DNA from 2 places in the Streptomyces sp. BHT-5-2 genome. Region 2 is predicted to be linked to the other one. Evidence: riboswitches for the same ligand, from Rfam matches in the RefSeq annotation. Region 2 holds a riboswitch; the other holds the start of a gene.
What was found. A riboswitch is a leader RNA that binds a small molecule or an ion and turns the genes downstream of it on or off. The one in region 2 is predicted to bind thiamine pyrophosphate.

Region 1 (5,120 bases), 1.6 Mb from region 2:
CGGTACCGGCACCTTGCCCCAGGGGGTGACGGCGGACGCGCCCTGTACGGTCGCCTCGACGACGTTGTCGAAGCCGAGGAAGCGCGCGACGAACGCGCTGGCGGGCCGCTGCCAGACCTCCAGCGGAGTGCCGGTCTGCGCGATCTTGCCGTCCCGCATCACCACGACCCGGTCGGCGAGTGCGAACGCCTCCCCCTGGTCGTGAGTGACGGCCAGCACCGTCGTCCCCAACTCGCGGAAGAGCCGCCGCAGTTCGACGACGAGGCGCTCGCGCAGCCCGCGGTCCAGTTGCCCGAGGGGCTCGTCCAGCATCAGCAGCCGCGGGCTCGGGGCAAGCGCGCGAGCCAGCGCGACCCGCTGCTGTTCGCCACCGGACAGCGATGCCACAGCCCTGCCCTGGGCACCCGGAAGCCCTACGAGGTCCAGCAGTCGGGCGACCGTGCGCTCCTGGTCGGTGCGGTTGGTGCGCCGCATGCGCAGCCCGAAGCCGACATTGCCCGCGACATCGCGCTGCGGGAAGAGCTGGTGGTCCTGGAACATCAGCCCGACGCCGCGCCGGTGCGTCGGGACCCCCGTCTGGTCGCGCCCCTCCAGCAGCACCGCGCCCTGGTCGACGTGCTGGAGTCCGGCGACCACCCGCAGCAGGGTGGACTTGCCGCTGCCGCTCGGGCCCAGGACGCAGACGATTTCCTGCGCGGCCACATCCAGGTCCACCGCGTCGAGTGCGGGTTGCGCGCCGGGCGCGCCGAAGCGGACGCTGACGCCGTCCAGCCGCAGCATCTCCGGTGCCGTGGTCCCGGTCCGTGCCGTCATCTAGAACTCCCCGGAGTGGTCGATCGGAGCACCGCCGGCCGAGCCCGTCCGGGGCTGGAGGCGGATGCGTTCCAAGGCCAGGAGGGCGCCCGCGCACACCACCATCAGGATGGTCGACAGGGCCATCGCCTGGCCGTAGTTGAACTCCCCGGCACGGCCCAGCAGCCGGGTCACGGCCACCGGCAGGGTGGGCTGGTCGGGCCGCGCGATGAAGACGGTCGCGCCGAACTCGCCGAGCGACACGGCGAAGGCGAAGCCCGCTGCGATGAGCAGGGCCCGCCGCACCATCGGCAGGTCCACCTCGCGCCAGACCTGCCAGGGCGAGGCGCCGAGGACGGCCGCCGCCTCCCGGAGCCTGCTGTCGACCGCGCGCAGCACGGGCAGCATGGTGCGGATCACGAACGGCACGCCCACCAGGGCCTGGGCGAGTGGTACCAGCCACCACGAGGACCGCAGGTCGAGCGGGGGTTCGTCGAGGGTGATCAGAAAGCCGAAGCCGACGGTCACGGCGGAGACGCCGAGCGGCAGCATCAGCAGTCCGTCGAAGCCGCGCAGGAGCCGGGTGACCATCGGTGTCCGCCCGTCCGGCCCGCTCCGTGGCCGGGAGCGGGTGAGCGCGGCCGCCGCCAGGCCGCCGATCAGCAGGGCGATCGCAGTGGCGGCCACACCGTAGGCGAGGGAGTTCCACAGGGCGTCGAGCGGGGCGACGGCGAAGGTGCTGTCGGCGGAGGCCGCGGAGCTCAGTGTCCGGTAGAAGACGAGCCCGTAGCCGTCGGGTCCGGCGAAGGACCGCTCGACGAGTACGGCCAGCGGCAGGACGAGCAGCACGGCGATGACGGCGAGCGTCCCCCACAGCAGGGCCCACTGGGCGGGACCGCTCGGCCGGCGGGCGGTCCGCGAGGCGTCGACGAGCCGCAAGGCGGTTTCGCGGCGCCGCACGGTCCAGGCGTGCAGCGCCAACAGCCCCAGTACAGCGGCGAACTGGATCAGGGTCAGTACGGCGGCAGTGGGCAGGTCCAGGAAGTCGGCGGTCTGCCGGTAGATCTCCACCTCCAGCGTCGAGAAGGTGGGCCCGCCCAGGATCTGCACCACGCCGAAGGAGGTGAAGGTGAAGAGGAACACCATCAGTGCCGCGGCCGCCACCGCCGGCCCCAGTGCGGGCAGCGTCACCTTCCGCCAGGCCGCGAACCGTCCGGCGCCCAGGACCCGGGCGGCCTCTTCCTGACGCGGGTCGAGCTGCGCCCAGAGTCCGCCGACGGTGCGGACGACGACGGCGTAGTTGAAGAAGACGTGCGCCAGCAGGATCGCCCACACCGAGGTGTCCAGCCGCACGCCCCACAGGTGGTCCAGCAGTCCGCCCCGGCCGACCAGTGCCAGGAAGGCCGCGCCGACGACGACGGTGGGCAGCACGAACGGCACCGCCACCGCCGCCCGCAGCAGTTGCTTGCCGGGGAAGTCGAAGCGCGCGAAGACATAGGCGCCGGGCAGTGCGACCAGCAGCGTCAAGGCGGTCGACGCGGCGGCCTGCCAGAGGGTGAACCACAGCACATGGAGCACGTCCGGGTCGCCGAGTACGGCGCCGAACCGTCCGAGCTGCCACTGCCCGCCGTCGTTCAGTCCCCGTCCCACGATCGCGGCGACCGGGTAGGCGAAGAAGAGCGCGAAGAAGGCGAGCGGCACGGCCATCAGACCGAGCCGCACCGCCGTTGCGCGCGCGGGCCCCCTGCGGTGGGTGCGGGCTACTTCAGAACGAGCGAGGACCACTGCTTGATCCACTGGTCGCGGTTCTTGGTGATCGTCTCCGGTGCGAGCGTCGTCGGCTTGTCGATCGCCGTGCCGTAGCGGGTGAACAGATCCGGCACCTTGGCGTCCTTGCGGGCCGGGTTGACGAACATCTGCAGCGGCATGTCCTCCTGGAACGTCTTCGTCAGGAGGAAGTCGAGCAGCGCCTTGCCGCCCTTCTCGTTCTTGGCGCCCTTGAGCAACGCGCCGAATTCGATCTGCCGGAAGCAGGTGCCGGTCGCGACGCCGGTCGGGGCCTCCTTGGGCGCGGGCTTCTTGCCCATCACCTCGGCGGGCGGGCTGGAGGCGTAGGAGACGACGAGCGGCTTGTCGCCCTTGCTCTTGCCGGCCGCGGAGCCCGAGAAGCGCTCGTTGTACGCCTGCTCCCAGCTGTTGACGACCTCGACGCCGTTGGCCTTGAGCTTCTTCCAGTAGTCCGGCCAGCCTCCCCCGCCACCGTGGGTGGCGATGGTGCCGAGCTGGAAGGCGAGCCCCGGAGAGGAGGTGGCGGAGTTCTCCGTGACGAGCAATCCCTTGTACTGCGGCTTGAGCAGGTCGTCGAAGGTCTGCGGCGGCGCGAGCTTGTGCTGGGTGAAGTAGGCGCGGTCGTAGTTGACGCAGATGTCGCCGTAGTCGAGGGGCGTGACCCGGTGGGCGTCCTTGTCGAGCTGGAGGTCGGCCGGGACGCTGTCGAGGCCCTTGGCCTTGTAGGGGGTGAAGAGGCCGGCGTTCAGGCCGCGCGAGAGCAGGGTGTTGTCGATGCCGAAGAAGACATCGCCCTGGGGGTTGTCCTTGGACAGGATCGCCTTGTTTACGGCTTCGCCGGCGTCCCCGCCCCTGATCACCCTGACCTTGTAGCCGCTCTCCTTCTCGAAGGCGGCCAGGACGGACTTGGAGGCGTTGAACGAGTCATGACTGACGAGCGTGACGGTCTTGGCGTCGGCGCTGTCGCCGCTGCCCGTGCCGCACCCGGCGAGTGCGGTCACGCCGGCCGCGGCGGCCAGCGCTGCCGCGGTGATCCTGCTGGTGGTGCTCACTGATTTCCTCCTGGCTGGCCAGGAAGAGACGCGGCCCCGCCCGGTGCCCGCTGCGTTCTGCGTCGGTGACGTTCGGCAACGGACGGTGGGCGGGGCGCAACAGCATGAGTGACGACCGAACTTCCTACCCGGAATGACCCGGGCGAGGTTCAAGGGTCTGCGGGCGCCGTAGGGCTGCTACGACGTCTCCGCACTCTCAGCGCTGTGGCGCTCCCCTGTCGGAATGTGCGTTTGTTCGACGCCACCGTACCAGCGGGCGGTCAGCGCTCCGAGGCCGCGAGCTGTCCGCAGGCGCCGTCGATCTCCTGGCCCCGGGTGTCCCGGACGGTCACGGGCACGCCGTGTGCCTCGATGGCCCGGACGAACGCCAGCTCGTCCTCGGGCCGCGAGGCGGTCCACTTCGAGCCCGGCGTCGGATTGAGCGGAATGAGGTTGACGTGGACCCGCTTGCCCTTGAGCAGCCGTCCCAGCAGGTCACCGCGCCACGCCTGGTCGTTGATGTCGCGGATCAGGGCGTACTCGATCGAGACCCGGCGGCCGGACTTCTCGGCGTACTCCCATGCCGCGTCCAGCACCTCGCGGACCTTCCAGCGGGTGTTGACCGGCACGAGGGTGTCCCGCAGCTCGTCGTCGGGCGCGTGCAGCGACACCGCGAGCCGGCACTTGAAGCCCTCGTCGGCGAACCGCAGCATCGCCGGCACCAGCCCGACGGTGGAGACGGTGATGCCGCGCTGGGAGAGCCCCAGCCCGTCGGGCTCGGGGTCGGTGAGCCGCCGGATGGCGCCGACCACCCGCTTGTAGTTGGCGAGCGGCTCCCCCATGCCCATGAAGACGATGTTGGACAGCCGGGCCGGGCCGCCGGGCACCTCGCCGTCGCGCAGCGCCCGCATGCCGTCGACGATCTGGTGCACGATCTCGGCGGTGGAGAGGTTCCGGTCCAGGCCGGCCTGGCCGGTGGCGCAGAACGGGCAGTTCATGCCGCAGCCGGCCTGCGAGGAGATGCACATGGTGACCCGGTCCGGGTAGCGCATCAGGACGGACTCCACGAGGGTGCCGTCGTGCAGCTTCCACAGGGTCTTGCGGGTGGTGTCGTCGTCGCACGAGATGTGCCGCACCACCGACATCAGGTCCGGGAGCAGCTCCGCCGCCAGCTTCTCGCGCGCCGCCGCGGGGATGTCGGTCCACTGCGCCGGGTCGTGCGCGTAGCGCGCGAAGTAGTGCTGCGACAGCTGCTTGGCGCGGAACGGCTTCTCGCCGATCGCGGCGACCGCCTCGCGGCGCTCGGCCGGGCTGAGGTCGGCGAGGTGCCGCGGAGGCTTCTTGGCGCCGCGGGGGGCGACGAATGTCAGTTCTCCCGGGGCCGGGCGTGCCATGGGCGGAAACTCCTCTGTGCGACGAGGCCCGGCGGCTTCCGCGGGCGCGCGGCCAGGGGCCGGACGGGGACGGAAGCAGGAGACCTCACGGATCGTCCCCACGGCCGCGGGGACG
Region 2 (5,120 bases):
TGGAGGCCGCGCTGGACCGGATCCTGACGGAGGCCCCGGCCGGCTGACCCCGCCGACCACCGACGATCGGTCACCGGCCCGATTCACCTCGCACCCGCTCCACCGGCGCCGTCCGCCGGCGCAGGTCGTCCCTGTCCTGCTGCCCCAACGCCCGCTGTCCGCAGACCACTTCGTCAACCCGGCGCTTCCACGCCCCGGCCCGGGTCCACCGTTTCCTCCGTGCCGCCCGCCGCCCGCCGCCCGCCGACGCGCTCAGCGCTTACGGCGCCGCCCGTGCGCCGCGCGCCGACCTCCTCGTCCGCCGGTGCCGGCCGCCCGCCCCGCCTCGCCCGGCACCGGGCGGTCCGCCGCGACCACCAGGGCCGCCAGCAGCGTGGTCACCGGCACCGAGGCGACCAGCCCGATGCTGCCCACGAGCGTGCGGACGATCTCCTCCGCCACCACCTCGCTGCCGGCCACCGTGGCGACACTGCTCTGTGCGATCGAGAACAGCAGAAGCAGCGGCAGCGCGGCGCCCGCGTAGGCCATGACGAGAGTGTTCACCACGGACGCGATGTGGTCCCGCCCGATCCGCATCGCCGCGCCGTACAGCTTCCGCCAACCCGCCGTCGGATCGGCCTCCTTGAGCTCCCAGACCGCGGCCGTCTGGGTCACCGTCACATCGTCGAGTACTCCCAGTGAGCCGATGATGATCCCCGCCAGCAGCAGACCGCGGATCTCGATGTCCGGGTACAGCCCGTGCACCAGGCCGGTGGTGTCGTCCGTGTTGCCGGTCAGCAGTGCCCAGTCGGTGAACACCGAGCCCAGCAGCCCGATGAGCAGCAGCGAGGCGAGGGTGCCGAGCACCGCCACGGACGTACGGGCGGTCAGCCCGTGGCACATGTAGAGGGCGATCAGCATGATCGCGCTGCCGCCGACCACCGCCACCAGCAGCGGATCGGAGCCCTGGAGGATCGCCGGGAGGATGAAGAGCGTCAGCACCCCGAAGCTGGCCACCAGCGCCACCAGCGCCAGCACCCCGCGCAGTCGTCCGACGATCACCACCGCAAACGCGAAAATCGCGGCCAGCACCCACATCGGCACGGTGCGGTCGACGTCCGTGACCGCGTACTGCAGGTCCCTGGGCGCCTTGGGGGAGTAGGAGACGACCACGCTCTGCCCGGTCGTGTACTGCCGCAGGGAGTCCGGTGTCACCACCGTCCGGAAGGTGCGGCCGGCGTTCTTCCCCGTGGTGACCTCGACCGTCGCCTGCTGGCAGGGCTTGCCCCGGGCCGCTCCCCCGGTCGGCGGCGCACCTCCGGGCGTGGTGGGCTGCGGCTGCTGCTCGGCATGCACCGCCGCGCAGTCCACCTCCTCGACCTTGACGATCCGGGCCTGCTCCGTGGGCTGGTCGAAGCCCACACCGGACGGCTTGTGCGGTGGTGCGCCACCGGGCCACAGCACGATCAGGCCGACCGCCACCGCGGTCGCGAACGGGATCAGGACGGCGGCGATGACCTTGCGCAGATGCCGGGAGACGGGCGCGGCCGGCCCATGGCTGTGCGCGTGCGCATGCGCATGGGAGTGCGCGGGCGCATCGGGAGGCGGGGAGTCGGGAGGGCTCACCGCCCGATCATCGCAAGAAGCGCGACAAGCGTGGGCCCCCTGTTCACACCGCGGCCCCGGCCGCTACCGTGGTGCCACCTTTGCAATCGCGGGAGCTCGGAGCACCGGGCTGAGAGGGCGCTGACCTCCGTCCCGGCGGTGTTTCACGTGAAACACCGCACGACGGAAGCCGCTGCGTCGACCGCCGAACCTGTTACCGGGTAATGCCGGCGTAGGGAGTTGAGTCTTTATGACTCTGCAGGATGCACGCACGCCTGAAAACGGCTCGACCGACGGCGAAAAGCCGCAGATCGGCTGGCACAAGGGCTATGTCTCCGGATCGCGCCCGGACCTTCGGGTCCCGGTCCGGCGGGTGCACCTCACCAACGGCAAGGACGTGACGCTCTACGACACGTCAGGGCCGTACACCGACCCTCAGATCGAAACCGACGTCCGCCGCGGTCTGGCGCCGCTGCGGGAGAACTGGATCATCGCTCGGGGCGACACCGAGGAGTACGCGGGCCGCCCGATGCGTCCCGAGGACGACGGGATCAAGCACACCTCACCGCGCGGTGGCCTGCGGAACCTCGACGCGGTCTTCCCCGGCCGTCCGCGCCAGCCGCGCCGTGGCCGGGGCGGGGCCGCGGTCAGCCAGCTCGCCTACGCCCAGCGTGGCGAGATCACCGCGGAGATGGAGTACGTCGCCGTCCGCGAGAACGTCTCCCCCGAGTTCGTGCGGGACGAGATCGCGGCCGGCCGTGCGGTGCTGCCGGCCAACATCAACCACCCGGAGATCGAGCCGATGATCATCGGCAAGAACTTCCTGGTGAAGGTGAACGCCAACATCGGCAATTCCGCGGTCACCTCCTCGATCGAGGAGGAGGTGGAGAAGATGACCTGGGCGACCCGCTGGGGCGCCGACACGGTCATGGACCTCTCCACCGGCCGCAACATCCACACCACCCGCGAGTGGGTGCTGCGCAACTCCCCCGTCCCGATCGGCACCGTCCCCCTCTACCAGGCGCTGGAGAAGGTCGACGGCAAGGCCGAGGAGCTGACCTGGGAGATCTACAAGGACACCGTCATCGAGCAGGCCGAACAGGGCGTCGACTACATGACGGTGCACGCCGGCGTGCTGCTCCGCTACGTCCCGCTCACCGCCAACCGCAAGACCGGCATCGTCTCCCGCGGCGGCTCGATCATGGCGGCCTGGTGTCTGGCGCACCACCAGGAGTCCTTCCTCTACACGAACTTCGAGGAACTCTGCGACATCCTCGCCGGCTACGACGTCACCTTCTCGCTCGGTGACGGGCTGCGCCCCGGCTCCATCGCGGACGCCAACGACGAGGCGCAGTTCGCCGAGTTGCGCACCCTCGGCGAGCTGAACACCATTGCCAAGCGGCACGGCGTGCAGACCATGATCGAGGGCCCGGGCCATGTCCCGATGCACAAGATCAAGGAGAACATCGACCTCCAGCAGGAGATCTGCGAGGAGGCCCCGTTCTACACGCTCGGCCCGCTCACCACCGACATCGCCCCCGCCTACGACCACATCACCTCCGGCATCGGCGCCGCGATGATCGCCTGGTGGGGCACCGCGATGCTCTGCTACGTCACGCCCAAGGAGCACCTGGGCCTCCCGGACCGCGACGACGTCAAGACCGGCGTCATCACGTACAAGATCGCGGCCCATGCGGCGGACCTCGCCAAGGGGCACCCGGGTGCCCAGGAGTGGGACGACGCGCTCTCCGACGCCCGCTTCGAGTTCCGCTGGGAGGACCAGTTCAACCTGGCCCTCGACCCGGACACCGCCCGTGCCTTCCACGACGCGACGCTGCCCGCGGAGCCGGCCAAGACGGCGCACTTCTGCTCGATGTGCGGGCCGAAGTTCTGCTCGATGAAGATCAGCCGAAGCATCACGGAGCAGTTCGGCGGTGCGGAGGGCGCGACGCCCGAAGAGGTCCGGGCCGGGATGCTGGAGAAGTCCAAGGAGTTCGCGGCCGCGGGGAACAGGGTCTACCTGCCGCTTGCCGACTCCTGACGTCGGGCGAGGCCGGACAAGCGCCGCCCGGGGGCTTTGCTCCCCAGGGCGGCGCTTGTCGTGCGCGTGAGCGACCACCAGGACGTGGTGCAACTACGCGCCACACAGGCTGATGTGAGAAGAATCCAGGACGGCGCCGTCTCAGACCAGCCCGAGGCGGAAGACGTCGCCGACGAGGGGAAGAGGAGGGAGGGGCGGGGGGATCTGGGCGGCATGACCGTCGGAGGAGTCCGCTCGGGCGGGGGCGGTGGGCGCGATGAATCCAAGGGTGAGCAGCGCACTGGCGGCTGCGATGGTCGCGATATGGCGCAGACGTGTCACGTGGGTACCTCTCCTTGGCGGAACTTGTCGCCAATTGGCTTCGCTGGGCCGCTGGGGCACTGGCGGCCATGAATGGAGAGCGTTCCCGACTTGTCGGATCATCTAATCGGTCGACAGGTGTGGTCACCCTTATGCCTCAGGCCGTCAGCGGCCTTCTCCTCCCCGGCCCCGAGGCGACCGCCACGGATCAGCGCACCTGCTCCCACAGATCGCGGAGGTGGTGAACCGGCTCACGCCGTCATGGATGTTGAGGTGGTCCGAGCCTGACGCAGGGGCAAGGCCAAGCCGCGACGGCGCCGGCACCGCCGGAGCCCGGGAACGCGCGGTGGGCGCGCCTCCGGGCTCCGGGGGCCGGGCTGCCGGGCGGTGAGTCCGCCCCTGCTTAGGCCGGCCGGTCTCCCCTACTCCGGCCGGTCCTCCGAGCCGCCGTAGTCCGGGCTGGAGTAGCGCGGACGGTAGTGGGAGGTGCCGGCGTCGGGGCTGGAGAACCGTGGGCGGGTGTAGCCGAGCGTGGGGGTGCGGCGCTCGGGCGCCGACACGGGACGGGGGACGTACCGCACCGGATCGTCCGCGGGGTCGGCCGACGGATCGGCCAGGGCCTCCCGTAGGAAGGGCAGCAGCCCGCGGTCCAGGAGCGCCTGCCGCCAGGCTTCGCGGGCGGTGTCCAGCGCGGCGGCCCGCTCCTCGGCCGCGGTGTCCCGGGAGACGCCGTTGCGCAGCGCGGTGACGACCACGCAGCCCATCCCGACCAGCGCACCCGCGGCGGCCAGTGCGGCGAAGACCCAACCGACGCTGATCAGCGGCCGGGAGACGGCCGGATCCGGGTCGACGGCGCGCAGCACATAGCCGATGACGAGGAAGAGGATGGCCGCGATCCCGGCGAGCACCGGGATCAGGACGGTGGCCATCGCGGCAAGCCCGAAGCCGGCCGCTCCGGCGTCCGGGTCGACGTCCGCGGTGGCCGGTCCGAACCGCTCGTCAGAGGTCTGGTCCGCTGACGGACCGCCCCCGCCGGTGCCCGTCCCGGTGGGCGCCGGGGCGCGCAGCGCGGAGCGCAGCTGTATGTAGCGCTGGTATTCGGCCGCCGCGCAGGCGGCGATCGCGCTGGTCGCACTGAGCGCCATGGAGCGCAACTGCTCGGTGTTGAGCCGGTTTTCGGTGCCGGCGGTGCGGT

Region 1: another riboswitch for thiamine pyrophosphate. It lies ahead of K2224_RS14010 (thiamine ABC transporter substrate binding subunit); the one in region 2 lies ahead of thiC (phosphomethylpyrimidine synthase ThiC).

Annotation. Positions count from the first base shown of each region.
Region 1 covers NZ_CP081496.1:3,144,879-3,149,998, reverse strand. Annotated here, with positions in the region: gene K2224_RS14020 (ABC transporter ATP-binding protein) at 1-813, opposite strand, end outside; gene K2224_RS14015 (ABC transporter permease) at 814-2,577, opposite strand; gene K2224_RS14010 (thiamine ABC transporter substrate binding subunit) at 2,553-3,632, opposite strand; TPP riboswitch at 3,736-3,859, opposite strand; gene rlmN (23S rRNA (adenine(2503)-C(2))-methyltransferase RlmN) at 3,893-5,005, opposite strand.
Region 2 covers NZ_CP081496.1:1,556,445-1,561,564, forward strand. Annotated here, with positions in the region: gene K2224_RS06810 (SsgA family sporulation/cell division regulator) at 1-47, shown strand, start outside; gene K2224_RS06815 (YibE/F family protein) at 253-1,605, opposite strand; TPP riboswitch at 1,684-1,840, shown strand; gene thiC (phosphomethylpyrimidine synthase ThiC) at 1,835-3,625, shown strand; gene K2224_RS06825 (hypothetical protein) at 3,767-3,946, opposite strand; gene K2224_RS06830 (hypothetical protein) at 4,348-5,120, opposite strand, start outside.